DNA from 3 places in the Sporosarcina sp. NPDC096371 genome. Region 3 is predicted to be linked to each of the others. Evidence: riboswitches for the same ligand, from Rfam matches in the RefSeq annotation. Region 3 holds a riboswitch; each other region holds the start of a gene.

Region 1 (4,226 bases), on a different contig from region 3:
TTGAAGCAGATGATCTAACAAAAGAAGAATAATTGTCCATACAATCGTAGCGTCTTTCCCCCATAGTAGAGGGAAAGACGTTTTTTCGTTCAATACAAAAATCGCCACAAATAGAAAGTCGCATAGGATTCCCAGCCCTTCCATGGAGCAGCTAGTTTCAATATTTCTTCTTTCGTCGGCTTCTCTTCTACACCTGTTACATGTTTAATCGCATTATGTAGCCCGACATCAGCTATTGGGAACGCATTCGGAAATCGTAAGCAACGCATTAAGACATAGTTAGCAGTCCACGGACCAATACCACGGATGCTGACAAGCATTTTTTCTGCTTCTTTAAAATCGCCAGTTCCTCTTACAAGTGATTTTGAAAGACTTCCTTCGACAATCAGCCCGGCAACCCCGATTAGGTATTCACACTTTTTCACCGTCATTTTTAGAGGCGCCAAATCCTCTACAGTCAAATTGGCAATGACTTTCGCTTCAGGGAAAATCCAATAAAGACGGCCTTCCCATTCAATTGAGCTTCCGAACGTTTCAACCAGACGTCTTTTTAAGGTATACGCATACGTCAAATTGATCTGCTGTCCAAGAATCCCCCAAACCAATGCTTCAAATAAATCTGGAATCCCAATATTGCGTAGCCCATAAAATTCATCAATTGCTTTTTGAAGCAACAAATCCTTTTCCGCCATTGCATAAAAAGGCTTTAAATCATTTTCTAAGTCAAACCACTCTCGTACATAGTGAACAACTTGATCACGTACTTTTTCGTTCGTTGGATGAAAATTGCCTAAAAAACGAAGGACAAGACAACCGTTCACACCTTCGCTCACTTCAAGCAATAGCATTTCATCCGCAAGAGTAATCGCCTTAATTATTTTGTCATCCCGGATTTCAAACATACACTCATTTGAAGATCGTTGCATATAGCCTAGATTTTCTTTAAAACTGAATTCTTTTGGGACCTTTACTACTAAATCTTTATTTTGATGAACAACCATTCCCTCAACGCTCCTTCTTGTTGTTTCCCACTTATATTTTTTTCTATCTACTCCCCAGCAAAGGTACGTACTGGGGTAGTCGAGAATTGATAGTAGGATTCTTTTATTCACCCTATCCATAGTTTTATCATACTACCCCAATCAAAAATTTCGTTATCTTGCTCTTACATCCCAATAAATACTTATTAGCAAAAAAATGAGGTGATTCCATGAGTAACACTGAAGACGTCTTGCAATTGACTGATGAACGATGGCAAGCAATTACGCAAAATGACCAGTCATATGATGCTATTTTTATTTACGCAGTAACATCAACGGGTATCTGTTGCCGCCCCTCTTGTAAATCGAGGGATCCTAAAAAAGAGAACGTCCGTATTTTCAACGATGTGGATGAGGCCATATCCGAAGGTTTTCGTCCTTGTAAACGTTGTAAGCCTGGCGGGCTAGATTTGCCAGATGAGGAATGGACAGAACAAATCAAAGAATTTATACATGCACATTATCACGAGCCATTGTCGTTGGAAATATTAGCAGACATGTGTCATGGAAGTCCCTATCATTTACAAAGAACCTTTAAGAGAGTTTCCGGGATAACACCCGCCGAATATATCCAAAGAGTACGCATTACACATGCGATGAAAGAACTCTCTACAAATCGTAAATCTATTGCGGAAGTTGGTTTCACTGTTGGTCTTCCTAATACGCCTTATTTCATCACTTTATTCAAAAATCGAACGGGGCAAACACCTAAACAGTATCAAATGGAGGTACAAACAAATGATAAAAAATAGTGAGGATTTCGTGTATTGGATGCTACTTACACACGAATCATGGACCATATATATTGCAGCAACACCAAAAGGACTTTGTTATGTTGGTACACAACGCGCTACCTTCGAAGAGCTTGCCATATGGGTGAAAAAACGGCTCCCTACTTATGTACTGTCGGAAGATGAGAATAGATTAAAACCTTATGCAATAGAATTAATTGATTACTTGGAAGGCAGACGTAAAGAGTTCACATTACCAATGGATCTCCATGGGACAGTATTTCAACAAGCCGTCTGGAAAACGTTGCAAAATATCCCCTACGGCCAGACAGTTTCCTATACGGAGATTGCCGAACAAATTCAAAAACCAAACGCGGTCCGTGCCGTCGGGACTGCGATTGGCGCCAATCCAGTCTTAATCACGGTTCCTTGTCATCGTGTCATCGCAAAAAGTGGGAAGTTGACGGGTTATAGGGGTGGTTTAGAAATGAAAGAGCAGCTACTAAAGCTGGAAAGGGAATGATTATGAGTGTAGGTGGAAACATTATTGTCAATTTCCTATTTGATAACGTAAATAATAGTTAAGAAACGGTTGATTATTTAATTCGTTATATCGGTGAAGTTCAGACATGTTCTTACTATGACGGGCAGTTGGATGAAACGATACTCATTGATAAAAATATGCATGATTTTCATGACAAACAGTATCCACTAATCAAACTGAAATCAGACTTAGGAGAACCATCCATACTAGTCAGTTGGGCGTTCGGAAAAGGCTATTTTGGACTACAGGTTGATATCCCGTTAATGATATTGGGCCAGGATACGGACAGGCATCACAACGAGGAAATGACCGATTATATAGTATCCTTAGCCAACAGACTATTCGAGTCAACTCCTTTCTTTTTCGGATTTGCCAATCATGAACATGAACTAGATACAAGTATCGATCAAAACAAAGTGATTGAAACGATCCAATCATTAAATCCCTCCCTTGCATTTGTACCGAAGAACGGGACTTTGCAAGTTGAGTACGGGAAGTATACGATCGACGGATTGACCCCCTATAAAAAATCTATTTAAAGTTAATAGTTTACAAAATTCAATCCTTCCTTTACACTGAATGCGCTGGAGACAATTCGGCAGAATATGTACTTTACATTCAAAATCACATACGTTGTCTGCACTAGGGGTGCCTATTTTCGGCTGAGATGAGAGCTTTTGCTTCGATCCCTTATAACTCGAACCAGGTAATACTGGCGTGGGGAAGTGCGGTTACTTTTGCCGTAGGTTCCCTATGCGCAAGAGGGCTGCATCTTCACGGATGTGGCTTTTTTTGTGGAGAAAAATAGGGGGAAACGGTTATGGAAACAGCATTTTCTTGTGGAACGAGCCCGATTATTGGATTACGCTTCTCGCTTCATCCAATGGCGGACAATTTTGTAGCCATCATTAAAGGGGCATTATCAGAGGCAGATACATCCAATGTATGGATGCATACCGATGACGTCAGTACGGTGATGCGCGGCAAAGAGATTCATATTTTCGATACGGCCAAAGCCATTGTGCTACATGCTGCAAAAACGGGGGCACATGTCGCCTTTAACGGGACTTTTTCAGTTGGGTGCCCTGGCGATTCTGCGGGGGATGTTTATTTAGAAAAAGAGGATATTCGGTTAAATGAACCACTGGTGAAAGATTTACGGCAATATGTATCCTCACAGTTTGCTTTGTATCCCATGAACAATCCAGATTATATGTCGGTCATTTACAAGGAAGTAGAGCGCGCTAAGGAACAGGGTGTTTTTAATACGAGTATGCATTATGCTAGCGGCTTACACGGGGATATTCATGAAGTTTTTGCATTCTTGGAAGAGGCATTTTCCAAAGCACGTACTACAGAACATCGGCATCTCGTCATGACGGTCAATATGAGCATCAATAGTCCTTCGCATAAAGGGGATGCCTGATATGTTGAAGTCTTGGAAGCTGAAAGAAGTTGTGCTGATGTCGGTGTTGGCTGTTGTGTTTGCTGTCGTCTATTTACTATTCGTTCATGTCGGCAATATTTGGGCGGGTTTTATCGGCCCTATTGCTTATGAATGGATCTTCGGCATTTGGTTTATCGTGTCAATTATCTGTATGTACATCATTCGCAAACCAGGTGCGGCCGTCTTATCTGAAACCGTAGCTGCCGCCATTGAAGTAATGATTGGCAATGCGGTTGGCCCCCGACTTATTTTGAGTGGTCTTATCCAAGGATTAGGAGCAGAAGCTGCATTCGCTGCGACAGGTTATAAACGGTTCAATACATGGGTGCTTATTCTTGCAGGTGTCGGTTCAGCAGTGTTCAGCTTTGCATTTGGCTTTTTGGTTTCAGGTTATGCGGCGCTCTCTCCTACTTATTTAGCTTTAATGTTTGGACTACGTGTCATAAGTGGAGCGCTTATTGCGG
Region 2 (4,226 bases), on a different contig from region 3:
CGTTGCCGTACAATCGCCGCTGTTTCATCATCCTGTCCAATATGAACACCATCCGCATCAATAGCAATGGCCAAATCGACGTCATCATTGACGATAAACGGCACATCATACTGCCGACAAAACCTTTGGCATGCTTCTGCAAATGTCCTTTTTTCATCACCGACTAAAGCTCCTAGCCCTTTTTCCCGCAATTGAAAGCACGTCACGCCACCGCGAAGTGCTGCTTCCAGCACCTCCAACGGATCCGCGGCTCCTGCATTGACGCTGCCCATGATAAAATACAACTGCAATTTTTGTTCAATCAATGAACACGACCTCTTTTCTGGCCTCGTTACTCAGCCGCCCATATGCCCAGTGATTGGTCGGGCCATGTCCTGCACCCAGATTCAGCCCATCGACAATGGCCGCTTGGATATATTGCTTTGCATCCACAACCGCTTCTGCAATCGTTTTCCCTTGTGCGATTTGTGCGGTAATAGCTGCGGAAAATGTACAGCCAGTGCCATGTGTATCTTTGGTGTGGATCCATTCGGAGCGGATGGCAAGCCGATCGCCATCGGCTGAAAGCAACAGATCCTCCGCATAACTGGCTCCTGGTCGATGGCCGCCTTTCATGACAACTGCCCCCGGACCTAATTGTAAAATACGGTTTGCCGCTTCTTCGACATCCCGATCGGTTTCGATTGTCATACCTGCAAGCACTTCCGCTTCGGGAATGTTCGGTGTGATGACGCACGCCATTGGAAGTAGAAATGTCTTCAATGCATGAACCGCTTCCTCCAATAACAGCGAAGCGCCGCCTTTGGCAATCATGACAGGGTCGATAATAAGTGTGGGGGAGCCATATGATTGCAGTGTTTCTGCCACTGCCTGGATGATATCGGCTGAAAATAACATGCCGGTCTTCACAGCCCCAACGTTGAAGTCGTCCAGCACAGCACGCATTTGTGCGGTTACACCAGCCGCCTCAATGGGATAGACACCGTGTACGCCAAGTGTATTTTGTGCAGTCACGGCTGTTAGTGCAGACGTGCCGAAGACGCCTAACTCCTGAAACGTCTTCAGGTCGGCCTGAATCCCTGCACCGCCACCGCTATCTGAACCCGCCACTGTCATAGCCACATAGGTCATGTTGTCAGCCTCCCAAGATAAAGTGCATTCAAAAGTTGTACAGCAAAATCGCCAGGGCCCGCTGCCTTTTCAGCAGCCAGTTCGCCCACCTTTTTATAAAAAGTCAATGCAGTTGCCACGGCTTCTAACTCGTTTTCATGCTCCACCGCTAAAAATGCTCCCGCGACTGCACTCAGTAGACAGCCTGCGCCGGTTATTTTGGACAGTAGGGGATGCCCCCCTGTAATCGAAATCGTTTTGTTGCCGTCGGTCACAATATCGACTGCGCCGGTAACAGCGACGATGCAGTGATACCTCACGGCAACTTCCTCTGCCAGTGCTTTTACATCCACATCGCCTTGGCCCGCATCGACGCCTTTCGATTGCCATTTCACGCCTGCGATCGCTGCAAGTTCACCCGCATTACAGCGGATAAGGGTTAGAACGACTTCATCCAAAATCTCCAAGACGGACGCCTTGCGAAAAGCGGTCGCGCCCGCACCGACGGGATCAAGGATGACGGGTTTGCCATGTGCATTGGCGCTTTTTCCTGCTAGCAGCATGGCTTTGACGGTATCTTGTTTCAGTGTGCCGATATTCAAAACGGTACAAGACGACACGCTGGCAATTTCGGCGGCTTCTTCTACCGCATCTGCCATGACGGGTGATGCACCAAGCGCCAGTAATCCGTTTGCTTGGAAATTGGCAACGACAATGTTGGTCATGCAATGCACGAGTGGTTGTTCTTCACGTAATTTTTGTAAGAGACCGTCCATTATTGGCTCGCCACCACGTCGTAAGAGTGGATGGCCCAGTCTTGTTTGGTCCAAGCCATTTCCCAGAACTGCCATTCATAATAGCTACTTTTCCGGAAATGTTCTTTCAGTTCATTGCGTCTCTCAGGTGAGACAGCTTCTGCTAATTCATTCATCCGGTAAACTTGTTCTTTTACCAGCGTTTCAAACCACTCAGAACTGTACGTTTGAATCCATTTATCATAAACAGGGTGATTTGGTTTGGCGTCTTTTAGCCGTTCACCAATTTCATAATACAACCAGTAACACGGTAACAATGCGGCGAGGACGTCTGCTAAATCACCTTCGTGTGCTGCACGATACATATGCGAAACGTATTGATAAGCCGTCGGTGCGGGCTGAAATGTTGCACGCTCTTCTTCGGTGATGTCTAACATGCCGAAAAAGGACTCATGCAAGGACATTTCCGCACTACATGTTCGTTCTGCATGTGCCGCAAAACGTTGAGTCGTCTTCAAATCTTTTGCTTTCACAGCACCAAGCGCCTGGATTTTCGCAAAATGTGATAAATAATAAGAATCCTGTTGCACGTAAAATTTGAACACATCTAGTGGCAACGTACCTTCCGCAATGCCTTTGACAAACGGATGGTCAAAGCTCCCTTGCCATAATGCATCACATTCCGACCGTACTTCTTCACAAAATGTCATCCTGTCCACTCCCCATCTCTTTTTTTTGAAAATTAAATACGCCTTGGCGTATTTGCGTCCAGATTTTGAATTGAGCTTGAGGCCTACAGGATGTAGGTCATGCAGTTGTTGCGACAGGAAGTCGCGAACTTAGACTGCCTTCTTAACTCCCCTCAAAATCTGTGACATCCGCCGGCGGCTTTAATTTTATTCAGCGGGGTTTGAATTCCCGCTGAATAAAATTAAAAAAGGCCGCCCCCTAATATAGCTCAGGAAGCGGCCCACGATGGTTTGGTTAATAGAATAACAGCGCGGTCCCACTTCCCTACGCTGGTATGATCCAGATCAGGTTCCAAGGGTCCGCATATCCATATGCGTCTCAGCCTTAATAAGACTCCCCTAGTGGCGATAAACAATTCAATTTTCAACATAACTATAACACAAGTTTGATTATTGGCAAGACTTACATATGCGATGTTTAGTAGTTGGTTAAGAACCGCACACTTGAAATAAGGAGGCGGAACGTAATGTTTTTTGAAATTAAAAACGTTGTGCATCAAGCGGATCTCATTTATTTTTCATGGAATGATGTGGGTGGAATCTACCACGTTTATAAAGATACTGAGCATGTGTACGAAGGGACTGTGCCGGAGTTTAGCGATGGCGATTTTAAGCATGCGAAGCTTTACAACTACGCGATTGAGCGTGTGGAAAACGGGGAAGTGGTCGAGGTAATTGCGCTACAGACCTCAGCGTTTGCGGAGCACAAGAATAAGGATAACCCCCTTCAATCGCTCGTCATGACAACCATCGTTGCAAAGACGCAAATCGCGTTGTCCTGGGAGGAAATGACCGATGTGGAGGAGTATGATGTGTTTCGCAATGATATATATATGACAACAGTGACAACGAATGGCTACATTGATCGAGACTTTTCATTGGATGAAACATACCGATATACCATTCGTTCAAAGCGTCCGCTTTCGAAGTCGGAAGATCGATTTAATATCAGCAAGTCGATGGTCACGACAGTTTTTGGTGTGCTAAATCCTGTTTCATCGAAAGAAGCTGCAGCGGTTGAAGTGTTCTCTGTCATGAAGTGGATTGCGAAACCGCAAGAATTGTTGACGCCTATTCAAGATCGGTTGCGTCGTCCGAATGTGGAGCGCTGGAAATTCCGCTACTCCACATTTTTAGCAGATAAATGGGTCAAGAACCCAAATATATTATCGAAGAATCATTACTTCCAAGGGGATGACAGAGGGTTTGATGTGAATGGGGATAGCTTTCGAACCCGAGTAGATATAGAGCTAGCTTATGATCAAGCGCGAGCACCGCTAACGTTTACGAAGACAGTTGGCCCTTCGATTGCCTATAGCCGATGGAAGCAATGTCGCGGACAAGCCACTGCCTCGCATGAGGGGATACGCTTGAAGAGGTTGGACCATGGATCAGGGGAGTCGGGATTTCACGTCACCCATGCGGTTGGTAATCCGCTAACGACTGCACCCGCAATCGACTATGAAGTCCAAGCGGTTTTGCGGCGGGATGGTACGTTTGACATGACGGGCTATCATGACCAAGCTCCCCATCATGAAATTTATATGGCGCGCGGGGAAGGCGGAAATTGGCTACCCATTCATCAGGTAGAAAGTAAAGGACTCGCGTGGAT
Region 3 (4,226 bases):
GGAAATAGAGAGGGATTTTGCGGCATATAGCTTATGTGGCCACGTGAATGGTTTAGCTTTTTTCCGTCTAGTCTAATTTCCCCTTGATCGGGTGGATATAAGCCTCCAATCAGTTGAAATAACGTGCTTTTTCCACTCCCAGAGGGTCCGACAATCGTGACAAATTCGCCTTCATTGACATGGAAGGACACATCTTGCAGCACGTGGTTTTCACCATAAGACTTTGAAATTTGTTGTAACTGTAATTTACCCATTGGATGAGTCTCCTTCTTGTCGTTGCCAACGAAGTAGCCATTTTTCAATCAGTGCAATGATGGCGAAAAAAGTTAAGCTCATGATCATAATAAGTAAAATTGCAACAAACACGCGATCAGTTTTAAAGGAAGAGGAGGCTAGTGTCATATAGACACCAATTCCTTTATTAGCCCCGAGCCATTCTGAAATAACAGCTCCCATGACACTGTAGGTAGCCGCAATTTTTAAACCCGAAAAGAGGGATGGAAGGGCATAGGGCCATTGCAACTTCCAAAAGATTTGTCGATTTGTTGCGCCTGTCATTTTCATGTAATGCAACAGGTCGCGGTCAGTTTGTCGTAAACCGTCTAGTGTAGCGATTGTAATTGGGAAAAAGCAGACGAGCACAATGACAATGACTTTCGGCAACATGCCAAATCCGAACCAAATGACGAGTAAAGGCGCCAACACGATGACCGGAATATTTTGTGACAAAATGAGTAGGGGATACAGTGCTTCTTGTAAGCCAGGGAGACGGAATAGCCATATGGCAACCAATAACCCTACGATGACACCAATCGCATATCCTGTAAGCGTCAGACGGATCGTGGACAGGATGTGATCGGCGTAATGCGTCCAACCATGGATGGCTTCTTGCCATACTTGCGTGGGAATGGGAAGCAACCATGATGGAATCTCGAACAATCGCCCTGCTATTTCCCATAAAGTAAGCAAAAGGATGATGACCAATGTTGGTCGCCATCCTTTTTTTAATAGATTATTCAACGGTATTTCTCCGTCAACTTGTCCATGGAAGCACCGTCTGGCTTATAAAATATTTTCACTTGAGAAATGATGCTGAGCGAGCCTTTTTCTATCATCCGCTCATTCATTTTTTGCACAATTTCCAGGAGTTCTGTTAAATCACCTTCCATTGTCGTTTCCAGTGGTGATACTTGATAAGGGACGCCAGCTTCGTCAATGACTGCAATGGCGGCATCCACCAAGGGAATCACATCTTCTCCATTGGGCATTTTCGGTATGATTTGAATACTAACAAGCGCGTTTGTCATTGTTGTTCCTCCTTATTTGGGTAGAAATTCATTGGTAAATGCATCTTTAGCGATAAAATCACCGTCAAGTAAGTCGTTTTCTGTCATCCAGTCTGCATAGTCTTGCCAAATCTCAATCTTTTGTTCACCCCAACGAGGTGCATCGTCTTGATATTTAGATGAAATCCATTGCTGACTCGCTTTGACAAGTTCTTCGTCAAGGTCAGGAACAGCCTTCATTAAAATCGATGCTGCCTCATCTGGATTGCTAATGGAGAAGTCATAGCCTTTCGCAACGGCTTTGACAAAAGCACGGACTGTGTCCGGATTGTTCTTAATCATTTTTTCATTGGTCGTAATGACAGGTGTGTAATAGTCGAGTTTATCGGAGAAGTCTTTTAGATATTGCATATTTAAGTCGATGCCACGCAGTTCGGCCTCAATCCCTGTCCAACCATAGTAAATCCATGCGAAGTCAATATCACGTTCAACTGCCGTGAAAAAGTCTGAACTACCGATGTTGATGTGGTCCACTTTTTTAGCATCTGCTTGTTCTTTTTCCATTAGTGAAGTGATAACGGCCTGCTCGACGGGGGCACCCCAACCTCCATACGTTTTTCCTTCATAATCTTTTGGGGATTCAATACCCGCTTTTTTCAAAGACGCAAATCCCGACGTATTATGTTGGAGAATTGCTGCGATAGAAACGAGTGGTATGTCTGCGGCACGTGCTTCTGTTAGGGATTCTTGTGCGCCGATACCAAATTGGGCTTTACCTGCTGCAACGAGCTTGTCAGCACCTGCCTCGCCCGGGAGTATAATTTCCACATCAAGGCCTTGTTCTTTAAAAAAACCTTTTTCCTGTGCTACGTACAGGCCTGTATGGTTTGTATTTGGCGTCCAATCGAGTACAAATTGAATCTTCTCCAATTCGCCTTCTTTTTTAGACTCATTTCCATTATTGGTACTACATGCCGATAGTAATAGGACGCTGAGCATGATGAACAACAAAGCTTTTCTCAATCTTGTTCCTCCCTTTAAATTCAACGCAATTACGAGAGAACGATTGCCTAGAACGCAAAAATGCGTCCTCCGGGCAACCGAAGAACGCATAAACATAGGCATAGCTAATGAATATGTTCCCTCCGCTGGCCTTAACCAGATCAGGTTCTAAGGGTCTATACTTTCTAAGTATATCTCAACCAGCTCGACTGGTACCCCCACATAATTGTAACTGTATGAATTTTTTATGATTAGTACATCTACTACTCTGCCACATTCGGGTGAATGCGTCAAGCGGGCAGAATAAATGGCTTGTACAGATGCTGGAACAGTTGTTACACTTACTGGCAGATTAGTTGAACAACGAGTGGTTAAATAGGATAGATAAAAGGCTGTTTGTAAAAGGAGATACTATGGATAAAAATGAATTTTTTCATTCCCTTGAAGAAATAGTTGTAGACCCTCTATTCATTGGCGGAAGTATGCAAGATTTAGCTAAAAAAACAGCAAATAACACTTGGTCCATTTCAACTAGCCAATGAAATCTTACTGGAAAACTTTACGACCTTTTTTCAAAGAGTAGTGTTGAACAGACGTGAGCAAATCAGCAATTCAAATAATAGAGATGGAATGCTCTTCTATACTTGGCTTGATTAGCAATCGGCACAAATGAAGTTTAGTGTAATATAAGATTTTTACATTAGGCTTCCATTTGAGGTGGTTAGTGATGAAGAAGAGGTAATCGAAGGTGATATAAATGTAAAAGCATTGAAAGTCTATCTCATCAAAATAAATGAATCATTCTTTTTTGAATAATAGGTGGCGTCAGCTGAATACCAAAACGGATTGTCCCAGCAATAGGACAATCCGTTTTGGTGTAAACACTTATGTAAATACGGCACTACTAGGTAAATCCCTAGTCGGATGGGGCGTATGATTATTTTTCACTCTCTGCGCCGAAAGTGCCCATTTACGCGGGACAGAGGAGTGCCGCGTCTCTGTAATTATAGTTTATCCAGTAGCGACAAGAAATATACCATAAAAGGAAAAACCAGGCATAGGAGCCTGGTTTTTCTGCTTTTAAAAATTTCAGAGGTTTATTACTTTCTAATTTTCTTAATTTCGTCAGCAACAAACTGTACGCTTGTTCCGACAATAACTTGAATACTTTGTGATCCGACAACATTGATGCCGGGTACGCCAGTGCTTTTAATCTTCTTTTGATCGACTTTCTTCATATCTTTTACTTCGATACGTAAGCGTGTTGCACAGTGATCAACAGAAGTGACGTTTGCGTCTCCGCCTAAACCATCATAAATTGTTGCTGCCATACCAGAGAATTTATTTCCTCCTGCTGAAGCAACTGCTCCGTTGTCGTCTTGGATATCCTCATCATCTTCACGACCTGGAGTTTTCAGGTTGAATTTGACAATCAAGAAACGGAATAGGACGTAGTAGATGACTGCAAATACTAGACCTTGAACAAGTAACATAAGTGGTAGATTGGCGATAGGTATTTTTAAACTTAATACAAAGTCTACCAATCCAGCACTAAATCCAAATCCTGCTGTCCAGTGGAATGATGCTGCGACAAATAGAGATAGACCTGTTAAAGCAGCGTGGACAACATAAAGAGCTGGTGCTAGGAACATAAATGCGAATTCAAGTGGTTCCGTAACACCTGTGAAGAATGACGCAAATCCTGCAGCTAACATTAAAGAAGCAGCTTGTTTTTTACGTTTTGTTTTAGCAGTATGATACATGGCAAGAGCTGCCGCTGGTAATCCAAACATCATAATTGGGAAGAAACCTGCTTGGTACATACCGGTAACGCCTTTCGTACCTGTACTAGCCCAGAAGTTCTTAATATCGTCGATACCGGCAACGTCAAACCAGAATACAGAGTTTAAGGCATGGTGTAAACCAGTTGGAATCAAT

What was found. A riboswitch is a leader RNA that binds a small molecule or an ion and turns the genes downstream of it on or off. The one in region 3 is predicted to bind thiamine pyrophosphate.
Region 1: another riboswitch for thiamine pyrophosphate. It lies ahead of ACIQ0H_RS05980 (YkoF family thiamine/hydroxymethylpyrimidine-binding protein); the one in region 3 lies ahead of ACIQ0H_RS03165 (ABC transporter substrate-binding protein).
Region 2: another riboswitch for thiamine pyrophosphate. It lies ahead of tenA (thiaminase II); the one in region 3 lies ahead of ACIQ0H_RS03165 (ABC transporter substrate-binding protein).

Annotation. Positions count from the first base shown of each region.
Region 1 is NZ_JBIWFE010000002.1:6,306-10,531, reverse strand. Features, by position in the region: gene ACIQ0H_RS06005 (MDR family MFS transporter) at 1-32, shown strand, start outside; gene ACIQ0H_RS06000 (DNA-3-methyladenine glycosylase family protein) at 90-1,001, opposite strand; gene ACIQ0H_RS05995 (bifunctional transcriptional activator/DNA repair enzyme AdaA) at 1,211-1,792, shown strand; gene ACIQ0H_RS05990 (methylated-DNA--[protein]-cysteine S-methyltransferase) at 1,779-2,294, shown strand; gene ACIQ0H_RS05985 (hypothetical protein) at 2,423-2,854, shown strand; TPP riboswitch at 2,950-3,056, shown strand; gene ACIQ0H_RS05980 (YkoF family thiamine/hydroxymethylpyrimidine-binding protein) at 3,136-3,741, shown strand; gene ACIQ0H_RS05975 (ECF transporter S component) at 3,743-4,226, shown strand, end outside.
Region 2 is NZ_JBIWFE010000004.1:240,673-244,898, reverse strand. Features, by position in the region: gene thiE (thiamine phosphate synthase) at 1-305, opposite strand, end outside; gene thiD (bifunctional hydroxymethylpyrimidine kinase/phosphomethylpyrimidine kinase) at 298-1,131, opposite strand; gene thiM (hydroxyethylthiazole kinase) at 1,128-1,886, opposite strand; gene tenA (thiaminase II) at 1,886-2,575, opposite strand; TPP riboswitch at 2,860-2,965, opposite strand; gene ACIQ0H_RS12755 (DUF3238 domain-containing protein) at 3,082-4,226, shown strand, end outside.
Region 3 is NZ_JBIWFE010000001.1:689,630-693,855, forward strand. Features, by position in the region: gene ACIQ0H_RS03150 (ABC transporter ATP-binding protein) at 1-254, opposite strand, end outside; gene ACIQ0H_RS03155 (ABC transporter permease) at 247-1,020, opposite strand; gene ACIQ0H_RS03160 (thiamine-binding protein) at 1,017-1,307, opposite strand; gene ACIQ0H_RS03165 (ABC transporter substrate-binding protein) at 1,320-2,285, opposite strand; TPP riboswitch at 2,410-2,518, opposite strand; gene ACIQ0H_RS03170 (hypothetical protein) at 2,702-2,830, shown strand; gene nagE (N-acetylglucosamine-specific PTS transporter subunit IIBC) at 3,389-4,226, opposite strand, start outside.